DNA from 2 places in the Mesorhizobium sp. B2-5-7 genome. Region 2 is predicted to be linked to the other one. Evidence: predicted binding sites of a transcription regulator. Region 2 holds the regulator's gene; the other holds the start of a gene.
The links. The regulator PhoB, encoded in region 2, activates phosphate uptake and scavenging genes when phosphate is short. The targets are predictions, from matches to a motif close to TGTCATNNANCTGTCAT.
Positions count from the first base shown of each region.

Region 1: FJ543_RS16150 (DUF1045 domain-containing protein) is a predicted target of PhoB. The motif match lies at 2,393-2,409, and genes of this name have one in related genera.

Region 1 covers NZ_VFUO01000003.1:462,805-467,221, forward strand. Annotated here, with positions in the region: gene phnN (phosphonate metabolism protein/1,5-bisphosphokinase (PRPP-forming) PhnN) at 1-473, opposite strand, end outside; gene FJ543_RS16145 (alpha-D-ribose 1-methylphosphonate 5-triphosphate diphosphatase) at 470-1,609, opposite strand; gene FJ543_RS16150 (DUF1045 domain-containing protein) at 1,646-2,353, opposite strand; gene iolB (5-deoxy-glucuronate isomerase) at 2,506-3,318, opposite strand; gene FJ543_RS16160 (DUF3329 domain-containing protein) at 3,495-3,707, opposite strand; gene iolE (myo-inosose-2 dehydratase) at 3,748-4,417, opposite strand, start outside.
Region 2 covers NZ_VFUO01000002.1:449,432-453,848, forward strand. Annotated here, with positions in the region: gene pstB (phosphate ABC transporter ATP-binding protein PstB) at 1-781, shown strand, start outside; gene phoU (phosphate signaling complex protein PhoU) at 807-1,514, shown strand; gene phoB (phosphate regulon transcriptional regulator PhoB) at 1,534-2,223, shown strand; gene FJ543_RS09665 (ROK family protein) at 2,226-3,461, opposite strand; gene xylF (D-xylose ABC transporter substrate-binding protein) at 3,726-4,417, shown strand, end outside.

The sequences.
Region 1 (4,417 bases), on a different contig from region 2:
TCGCCGCGCGACTCGCGGCCGCGCATCGCCAGCCGCTCGGCCAGCACCTCGGGCGAAGCGGTGATCTCGACGATCGCCAGATTGGCATAGCGCTCGCGCAAGGTGGGGATGATCGCGCGCGACACGTTGGCGACGGCGACATGTCCATTGGAAACAGACCAGTCGACATCGGCAGGCAGGCCATAGCGCAGGCCATGCGCTTCCCAGGAGATGGCGAAAGCGCCGTCGGCATCGGCCTCGGCGAAGGCGGCGTCGGCCAGCGTATCGTGGTCTTCGCTCGCCGCATCGCTCGGCCTGGTGATGACGCGGCGCACGAACTCCAGCTGCGTCTCGTCGGCAAACAGCGCCTTGGCATAGCCGATCACCGTGTCCTTGCCGGCACCGCTGGGGCCCACGACAGCGACAAAGACGCCGTGACGGATCGGAAAGGTTTCGGCGGACAGTTCGCGCTCGATCGAGGCCGACACCATCATGCCACCCGGCGCCCCTGCCGCCAGACGGTGCGCACGACCGGAACATGATCGTCGACGCGCACGCGCACCAGATCGGCGCGACGACCCTGCTCGATGACGCCGCGGTCGTCGAGGCCGACTGCCTGCGCCGGGTTTTTGGAAACCATGGCGACGGCCTGCGGCAGCGAAATGCCTTCCACCATGTCGCCCAGGAAGAAGGCCGACTGGATCAGGCTGAAGGGAATGTAGTCGGACGACAGGATGTCGAGCAGGCCATCGCTGGCCAAGGTGCGTGCCGAGACATTGCCCGAATGCGAGGCGCCGCGCATGACATTCGGCGCGCCCATCAGCACGCCGAGCCCGGCGGCCTTCGAGGCCCGCGCCGCTTCCTCGGTGGTCGGGAACTCGGCGACCCGCACGCCCTGCTCGATGGCCTCGTCGACATGAGCGGACGTCGCATCGTCATGGCTGGCGAGCACGATGCCGCGCTCCTGGCAGGCGGCGGCGATGAAGACGCGGTTCGGCCCGGAGTTGCGTGCCGATTCGTCCATCCGCTTCTCGCAGAATTTCTGGAAATCGCGATCCGAGAGTTTCAGCTTGCGCTGGTAGTAGTAGGCATAGGTTTCAAGGTTGACGAACTGGCGCTGGCCCGGCGCGTGGTCCATCAGCGACGCCAGCTTGACCCGTTCGTCACCGTCGAAATTGGCGAATGCGTTGAGGCAATCCGGCGCTGAAACCTCGCAGCGAAGATGCAGGAAGTGATCGGCCCGCAGACGATCCCGCGCGACGCTGTCCTCGATCGCATCGGCCAGCTTGCGGATGTCGTCCAATGTCAGGTCGGCGTCCTCGTCCATGCCGACGCGCAAGGCATCTAGCACGGTCGTGATGCCGGCGGTCGCCACCTGCGCGTCATGGGCGAGCACCGCGGCGATCGGGTTCCAGCGCACTTTCGGCCGCGGCGCATAATGGCCCTCGAGATGGTCGGTGTGGAGTTCGACCAGCCCTGGAATGATAAAGTCGCCGCCCATGTCCTCGCCGGTCCGGGCAGCATCGGCATCGATGCCGGCGATCAAGCCATCGCGCAGCACCAGTGAGCCTTCGACGATCTCGTCGGCAAGAACGATGCGGGCGTTGGAAAGAACAGTTTCGGCGGTCATTGCGGGTAGTCCTTGGTTCTTGCAGTCGGGTTTCGTTCAGGCGGTTTTCCGGGCCGGGCGGCGTCCGAGCGCGTGCTGGGAAAGCACCATGAATGGCGCCCCCGGCTCGGGTTCGACGAACAATGTCAGCGCGTCCACGAGCACGGGCTGGCGCAACACATCGGCGAACAGGCTGTCGATCGCGGCGCGCAGGCGAGGGCTTTCCTGTGGGCCGGCCCGGCCGGACAGGGTCATGTGGAAGCGGAAGGTCTCGAAGACATAGGGATAGCCCCATTGGCAGAGATTGCGAAACTCGGCCGGCTTCAGCGAATCCGGGCTGCGCCGCTCGATCTCGGCCTCTGACAGCGGTGCGCGAAACCGGTCGAAATCGCGTACCACATTGTCGGCGAAGCGGTTGAGCGGCGGCAGCGGCCCTTCCGGCACCAGCGCGAAGAAGCTGTCGATCTGGCTGACGATAAGGCGCGGGATCGTGACGACAGGCGTAACCTCGGCAAAATGATCCAGCGCCGCGCGCAGCGAGGTCTCGGTCTCCGTGGCAGCCAGGTGGAAGGGCGCCTTCAGCGTCGCGTGAAAGCCGTAGCGGCGTGCCGAGGCGGTGTGGAAGGCCACTTCCGCCGCCGACAGATCGGCAACGGCCTCAACCGGCCTGGTCGCGGCACCGAACGGATCGCGGCCCAGCCAGTCGGCGGCGATGCGCGCCAGCGGCTCGTCCTGCCGGGGGGTGAAATAAATGGCATAACGCATGGGAAGTCCTCGTCAGAACCGTTGCCATAGGTGATTTCCATGACGGATTGACGAAGCTTTGACGGGTTTTAGAAGGCAAATCGACCCCTAGGGTCCTTAGCCGACGATTTTTCCCAGCTGGACCAATAAGTTCGGCCGGAAACGCGAGACGGTCAGGCCTTCATCAACCACTCGTGCTCGGGCGCATTGTGGAATTTCCAGGTCCGCTTCGGTCCGGCCATCACATTGAGATAATAGAGGTCATAGCCGTGGCAGGCGGCACAGGGGTGATAGCCCTTGGGCACCAGCACCACATCGCCGTCCTCGATCGCCATGGCTTCGTCCAGCGCACGATGTCCGCTTTTGTCGGCATCGGTGTAGACGCGCTGGAAGGCAAAGCCCTGCGGCGGGTTGAGGCGATGGTAGTAGGTTTCCTCCAGATAGGATTCGGCAGGCAGATTGTCCTGGTCATGCTTGTGCGGCGGGTAGCTCGACGTGTGACCGCCGGGCGTGATGACCTCGACGACCAGCAACGAGTCGGCCGGCTGGCCTTCCGGCAGGATGTTGGTGACGTAGCGCGTATTGGTGCCCTTGCCGCGCACCTCCTGGCCGAGATCGTCCGGTCCGATCACCCGGACCGGCAGGCCACCGCCAAGACCAGGCGCCGAGCAGACGCCAAGTTCCAGCTCGGTATCGGCCGTTACCGACCAGTCCGATCCCTGCGGCACGTAGACCGACCACGGCTTGCCATCGAAGGGCGACATGCGCTCGCCGAGCAGGCCGAGATCCTTGCCGCCGGCTTTCGCGGTACCCTTGCCGGTCACGAACACCAGGCAGACTTCGCGGTCGTCCGTCTTTCCCGAGGCGCTTTCGCCCGGCTTCAGCCGATGCAGGTCGAAACCGACATAGGTCCAGCCGGCGCTTTTCGGCGTCACATGGGCGACGCGGCCATGGCCCTTGTCGGCCTTGACGAGCAGTTTCGACATTTTGTCTCTCCTATCCTAGCCTTCCAACTTCGTCATCCTGGGGCGGAGCAGGAGCGAAGCTCCGTCGCGAAGACCCTAGGATGACGAAGCGAGGGGCGTTTCGGCCAATCGCCGACGTGTGCGATCCGTTACGCTCGCAGTATCCAATCCACAAAACTGCTCGCGCCATGGACCGCCTATTCCTTCGGATCGGCCGGAGGCTTCGTCTCGTCGGCCGGCTTATAAAGATAAAAAAATTGCCAGGCGCCGTAGCCGGCAAAGCCGAGCGCGATGACGCCCCAGAACGGCGTGCCGGTGGCGAACTCGATGACCGACCAGATGAGGCAGACCGCGACGACGGCGACACGCCGCCACAATGGCCGGAAGAAGGGGTGCTCGGAATCTTTCATCTGGCCAGCCTACAGCAAGCCCGGCCTGGCGAGAACCCGATCAGGCATTCGGAAACCCTTGCGTCTCCACCGTGTAGCCGGCTGATGTCATCACCCGCATCAGCTCCTTATGGCCAACCTGCGCCATCTTCAGCGGCGGGTTCTTCTTCGGGTCCTGCTCGGCCTCGACCACGAACCAGCCTTCATAGCCGTGGTCGGCGAAGCGCTGCACGATGGCGCCGAAGTCGAGCGAACCGTCGCCCGGCACGGTGAAGGCGCCGAGCGCCACGGCATCGAGGAAGGACTGCCTCGTACGGTCGAGCTTCTCGATCACGCCCATGCGCACGTCCTTCACATGGACGTGGCTGATGCGCTTGTGGTGATGGTCGATGGCGCGCAGCACGTCGCCGCCGGCAAAGGCGAGGTGTCCGGCATCGAGCAGCAGTGGGATGCCTTCGCCGGAATGGCGCATGAAGGCGTCGAGCTCCGGCTCGGTCTCGACCACGGCCGCCATGTGATGATGATAGGACAGCGGCATGCCTTGCTCGGCGCACCATTCGCCGAATTCGGTCAGGCGCCGCGCGTAGGCCTTCATCTCGTCGCCAGTGAGGTTCGGCTTGGTGGCGAGCGGCTTGGAACGGTCGCCCTGGATCGAGCGGCCGACCTCGCCATAGACGATGCAGGGCGCGTCGACCGCCTTGAACAGGTCGATCATCGGCTGGATGCGGTCC
Region 2 (4,417 bases):
CATGACGATTGCCGCCGAGGCAGCCGCCAAGGCGAAGATCGAGGTCAAGAACCTCAATTTCTACTACGGCCAGTCGAAGGCGCTGAAGGACATCACCTTGTCGCTGCCCGAGCGCAGCGTGACGGCCTTCATCGGACCGTCGGGTTGCGGAAAGTCGACGCTGCTGCGCGTCTTCAACCGCATCTACGAGCTCTACCCCAAGCAGACCGCCGAGGGTCAGGTGCTGCTCGACGGCCAGAACGTTCTCGACCGCTCGCAGGACCTCAACCTGTTGCGCACCAAGATCGGCATGGTGTTCCAGAAGCCGACGCCGTTCCCGATGTCGATCTATGAGAATATCGCCTTCGGCGTCAGGCTCTATGAGAAGATCGGCAAGGCCGAGATGGACGGCCGTGTCGAGCAGGCGTTGAAACGCGCCGCGCTGTGGAACGAGGTCAAGGACAAGCTCAATGCCAGCGGCCTCAGCCTGTCGGGCGGCCAGCAGCAGCGGCTTTGCATCGCCCGCACCGTGGCGGTCAAACCGGAGGTCATCCTGCTCGACGAGCCGGCCTCGGCGCTCGACCCATTGTCGACCGCCAAGATCGAGGAATTGATCGACGAGTTGCAGGCCGACTACACGATCGTCATCGTCACCCACAACATGCAGCAGGCCGCGCGCGTGTCGAAGCAGACGGCTTTCATGTATCTGGGCGAGCTGGTCGAATTCGACAAAACCGAGAAGATCTTCACGTCGCCTCGCGAGAAGCGCACGCAGGACTACATCACCGGCCGCTTCGGCTGATCTCACGCATACGAGGACCAGGATCATGGCCGAACACACAGTCGCAGCCTTCGACGAGGATCTCGGACAGATCAGCAAGCTGATCAGCGACATGGGCGATCTCGCCGGCACGATGGTCGGCGGCGCCACCAAGGCGCTGCTGAATTCCGACAACGCGCTGGCACAGCGCGTCGTCTCCGACGACGCCATCATGGACGCGCGCCAGCGCGAACTCGATGATCGCGCCATCACCCTGATCGCCAAGCGCCAGCCGATGGCCGACGATCTGCGTCATGTCGTCGGCTCGATCCGCATGGCGGGCGATCTCGAACGCATCGGCGACCTTGCCAAGAACATCGCCAAGCGCGTCGGCTCGGTCGGCCTCACCGCCACGCCGCGCGACTTGTCGCATTCCATCGACTCCATGGCGCAGCTGGTGCTGATCCAGGTGCAGGGCGTCGTCGAGGAATATGCGGCCGGCGATGCCGCCGCCCTCGCCAAGCTCAGGAATGACGACGAACGCATCGACGTCAAATACACTTCGGTCTTCCGCGAACTCCTGACCTACATGATGGAGGATCCCCGCAACATCACGGCTTGCACGCATCTTTTGTTCTGCGCCAAGAATCTCGAACGCATCGGCGACCATGTGACCAACATCGCCGAGAATGCGTATTATGTGCTGACCGGCACGCAACTGCCCGCCAACCGTCCGAAGCAGGACGAGACGGCGATGTCGGTGCCGGCGGCTTGACGGCAGGGATGATCGATCGATGATCGCGCCACGCATCATGGTGGTGGAGGACGAGGAGCCGCTGGGCGTGCTCCTCCGCTACAACCTGGAGTCCGAGGGTTACCAGGTCGAGGTGGTGACACGCGGCGACGAAGCCGAGATACGCCTCCAGGAAAACGTGCCCGACCTGCTGGTGCTCGACTGGATGGTGCCGGCGGTTTCCGGCATCGAACTCTGTCGGCGCCTGCGCATGCGGCCCGAGACGGAGCGATTGCCGATCATCATGCTGACGGCGCGCGGCGAGGAGAGCGATCGCGTGCGCGGCCTCTCGACCGGCGCCGACGACTATCTGGTCAAGCCGTTCTCGACGCCGGAATTCATGGCCCGGGTCAAGGCGCTGCTGCGCCGCGCCAAACCGGAAGTGCTGTCCAGCGTGCTCAAGGTCGGCGACATCGTGCTCGACCGCGAATCGCACCGGGTCTATCGCAAGAAGAGCGAGATCCGGCTCGGACCGACCGAGTTCAGGCTGCTCGAATTCATGATGCGCCATCCCGGCCGCGTGTTCTCGCGCAGCCAGTTGCTCGACAATGTCTGGGGCGAGACGATCTACATCGACGAGCGCACCGTGGATGTGCATGTCGGCCGCCTGCGCAAGGCGGTCAACAATGGCCGCATGCCCGATGTGATACGCACCATCCGTGGCGCGGGCTACGCAATCCGCGAGGATTGAGATCAGGCCACGTTCTTGCCGGATCTCACCTGCACGCCCGGCGCGAAGATCTCCTGGTCGACGAAGGTGAGCGCGCGCATGGCGCAGCCCTCGCGGATCAGCGGCAATTCGTTCGGCTCTGTATCGAAGGAAATCGACGTCGAATGCTGGCCGCCGGCGGTCTGGGCGATGGCCTCACGCAAGGCCGGCTCGATCAGATCGAAGGCGGCGGCGCTGACGCCGACCATCGCAACCGGCGCCGGATCGATCAGCGCGAACAAGCTGCCAAGGCCATAGCCCAGCGCCTCGCCGGCCTTGCGATAGGCCTCGCGCTCCGGTCCGTCTCTTTCGCGCGCCGTGGCCGCCAATGCGCGCATGTCGGCGTCGCTGACGTCGACCGGTTTGGCGTCCTCACCCATCTGTCCTGCATTACGCCAGATGGCATAGTTGCCGGCATAGGCCTCGACGCAGCCGCGCCGCCCGCAGCGGCAGAGCGCGCCGCCGGGGCGATGGATCATGTGGCCGAACTCGCCGCCTGAGGAATGGGTGCCGGTGAACAGCTCGCCCTTCAGCACCAGGCCCATGCCGATGCCGTGCGAGAGCAGGATGGCGATGAAGTCGTCGCGGTAGCGCTCGGGGTCGCGCCAGCGCAGCGCCACAGCCATCATGTTGCAGTCGTTCTCCATGGTGGCGGGGATGCCGAATTCGGCTTCGAGTATATCGGCGAAGGCAATGTCCGTCTGCGGCGTGATCGGCGACCACAGCATGGCGCGCGCCTCGGTGTCGGTGATGCCCTGGATCGCCAGCGCGATGCGGGCAATGCTGGCGACATCGAGGTCGGGATCCTCGAGGCGGCGCCGGACGATGGCCACGCATTCGCCGATCAGCGCCTCGCGCGACATGGTCAGCGTGTCCAGCCGGCGCTGCTCCTCCGATATCACCTGGCCGGCGTAGTCGATGACGGCGACGGAGAGGAAATTCAGCGACAGCACCAGGGTCATGACCGCCGCGGCCTCGGGGTTGAGACAAAGGCCCACCTGCGGCCGGCCGCGTTTCAGTGAGCCGGCCTCGTTCGGCTTGCCTTCGCTCAGGATACCTTCGCCGATCAGGTCGGCTGATATCGCCGATATGGTCGAGTGGCTGAGGGCGGTAGTAGCGGCGATCTCGGTGCGCGAGGGCTGGCCACCCCGGCGCACGGCTCCAATCACCATTGCGCGGTTGCGCCGGCGCAGATCGTCGTGGCGGATTCCGACCGACATCATTCCCTCCCCGTCGCCGCGGTTCTTGACGCCCCCTCGAACACCTCCGGCAACGGGTCGAATACTGGCAGAAGCGGCTGGGGCTGTCATTTATTTATTGCGGGGCTCGAAAAAAGGCTTCCGGCACCTCAAAATCCGTCAGAATCAATGTTGACAGTGCTCAGGCGATGGATCAGTGTTTTTTCGAGGCTCGAAAAAATAGGGCCTTTGTGCCGGCCTTAGGGCCAGTTTGGTCGCGCCACACGCGGGCGCAGGGAGGATATCATGAAGAGATTCACAGTCGCCGTTCTGGCGGGTGTCGCCATGTCGCTGACGCTGGCGTCGGTCGCGCAGGCGAAGGGCAAGGTCATCGGCGTGTCGTGGTCCAACTTCCAGGAGGAGCGCTGGAAGACCGACGAGGCGGCCATGAAGAAGGCGATCGAGGCCGCGGGCGACAAGTACATTTCCGCCGATGCGCAGTCCAATCCCGGCAAGCAGCTGACCGATGTCGAGAGCCTGATTTCGCAGGGTGCCAATTCGCTGATCATCCTGGCGCAGGACGCGTCGGCCATCGGCCCGGCGGTACAGAAGGCGCTCGACGAGGGCATTCCGGTCGTCGGCTATGACCGGCTGATCGAGAACAAGGACGTCTTCTACCTGACCTTCGACAACAAGGAAGTTGGCCGCATGCAGGCCCGCGAAGTGTTCAAGGTGAAGCCTGAGGGCAATTACGTCTTCATCAAGGGCTCCGGCGCCGATCCGAATGCCGACTTCCTGTTCTCGGGCTCGATGGAAGTGCTGAAGGCGGCCATAGACAGCGGCAAGATCAAGAATGTCGGCGAAGCCTATACGGACGGCTGGCTGCCCGCCAACGCCCAGAAGAACATGGAACAGTTCCTCACCGCCAACGACAACAAGGTCGACGCCGTGGTCGCCGCCAATGACGGCACCGCCGGCGGCGTCGTCGCGGCGCTGAC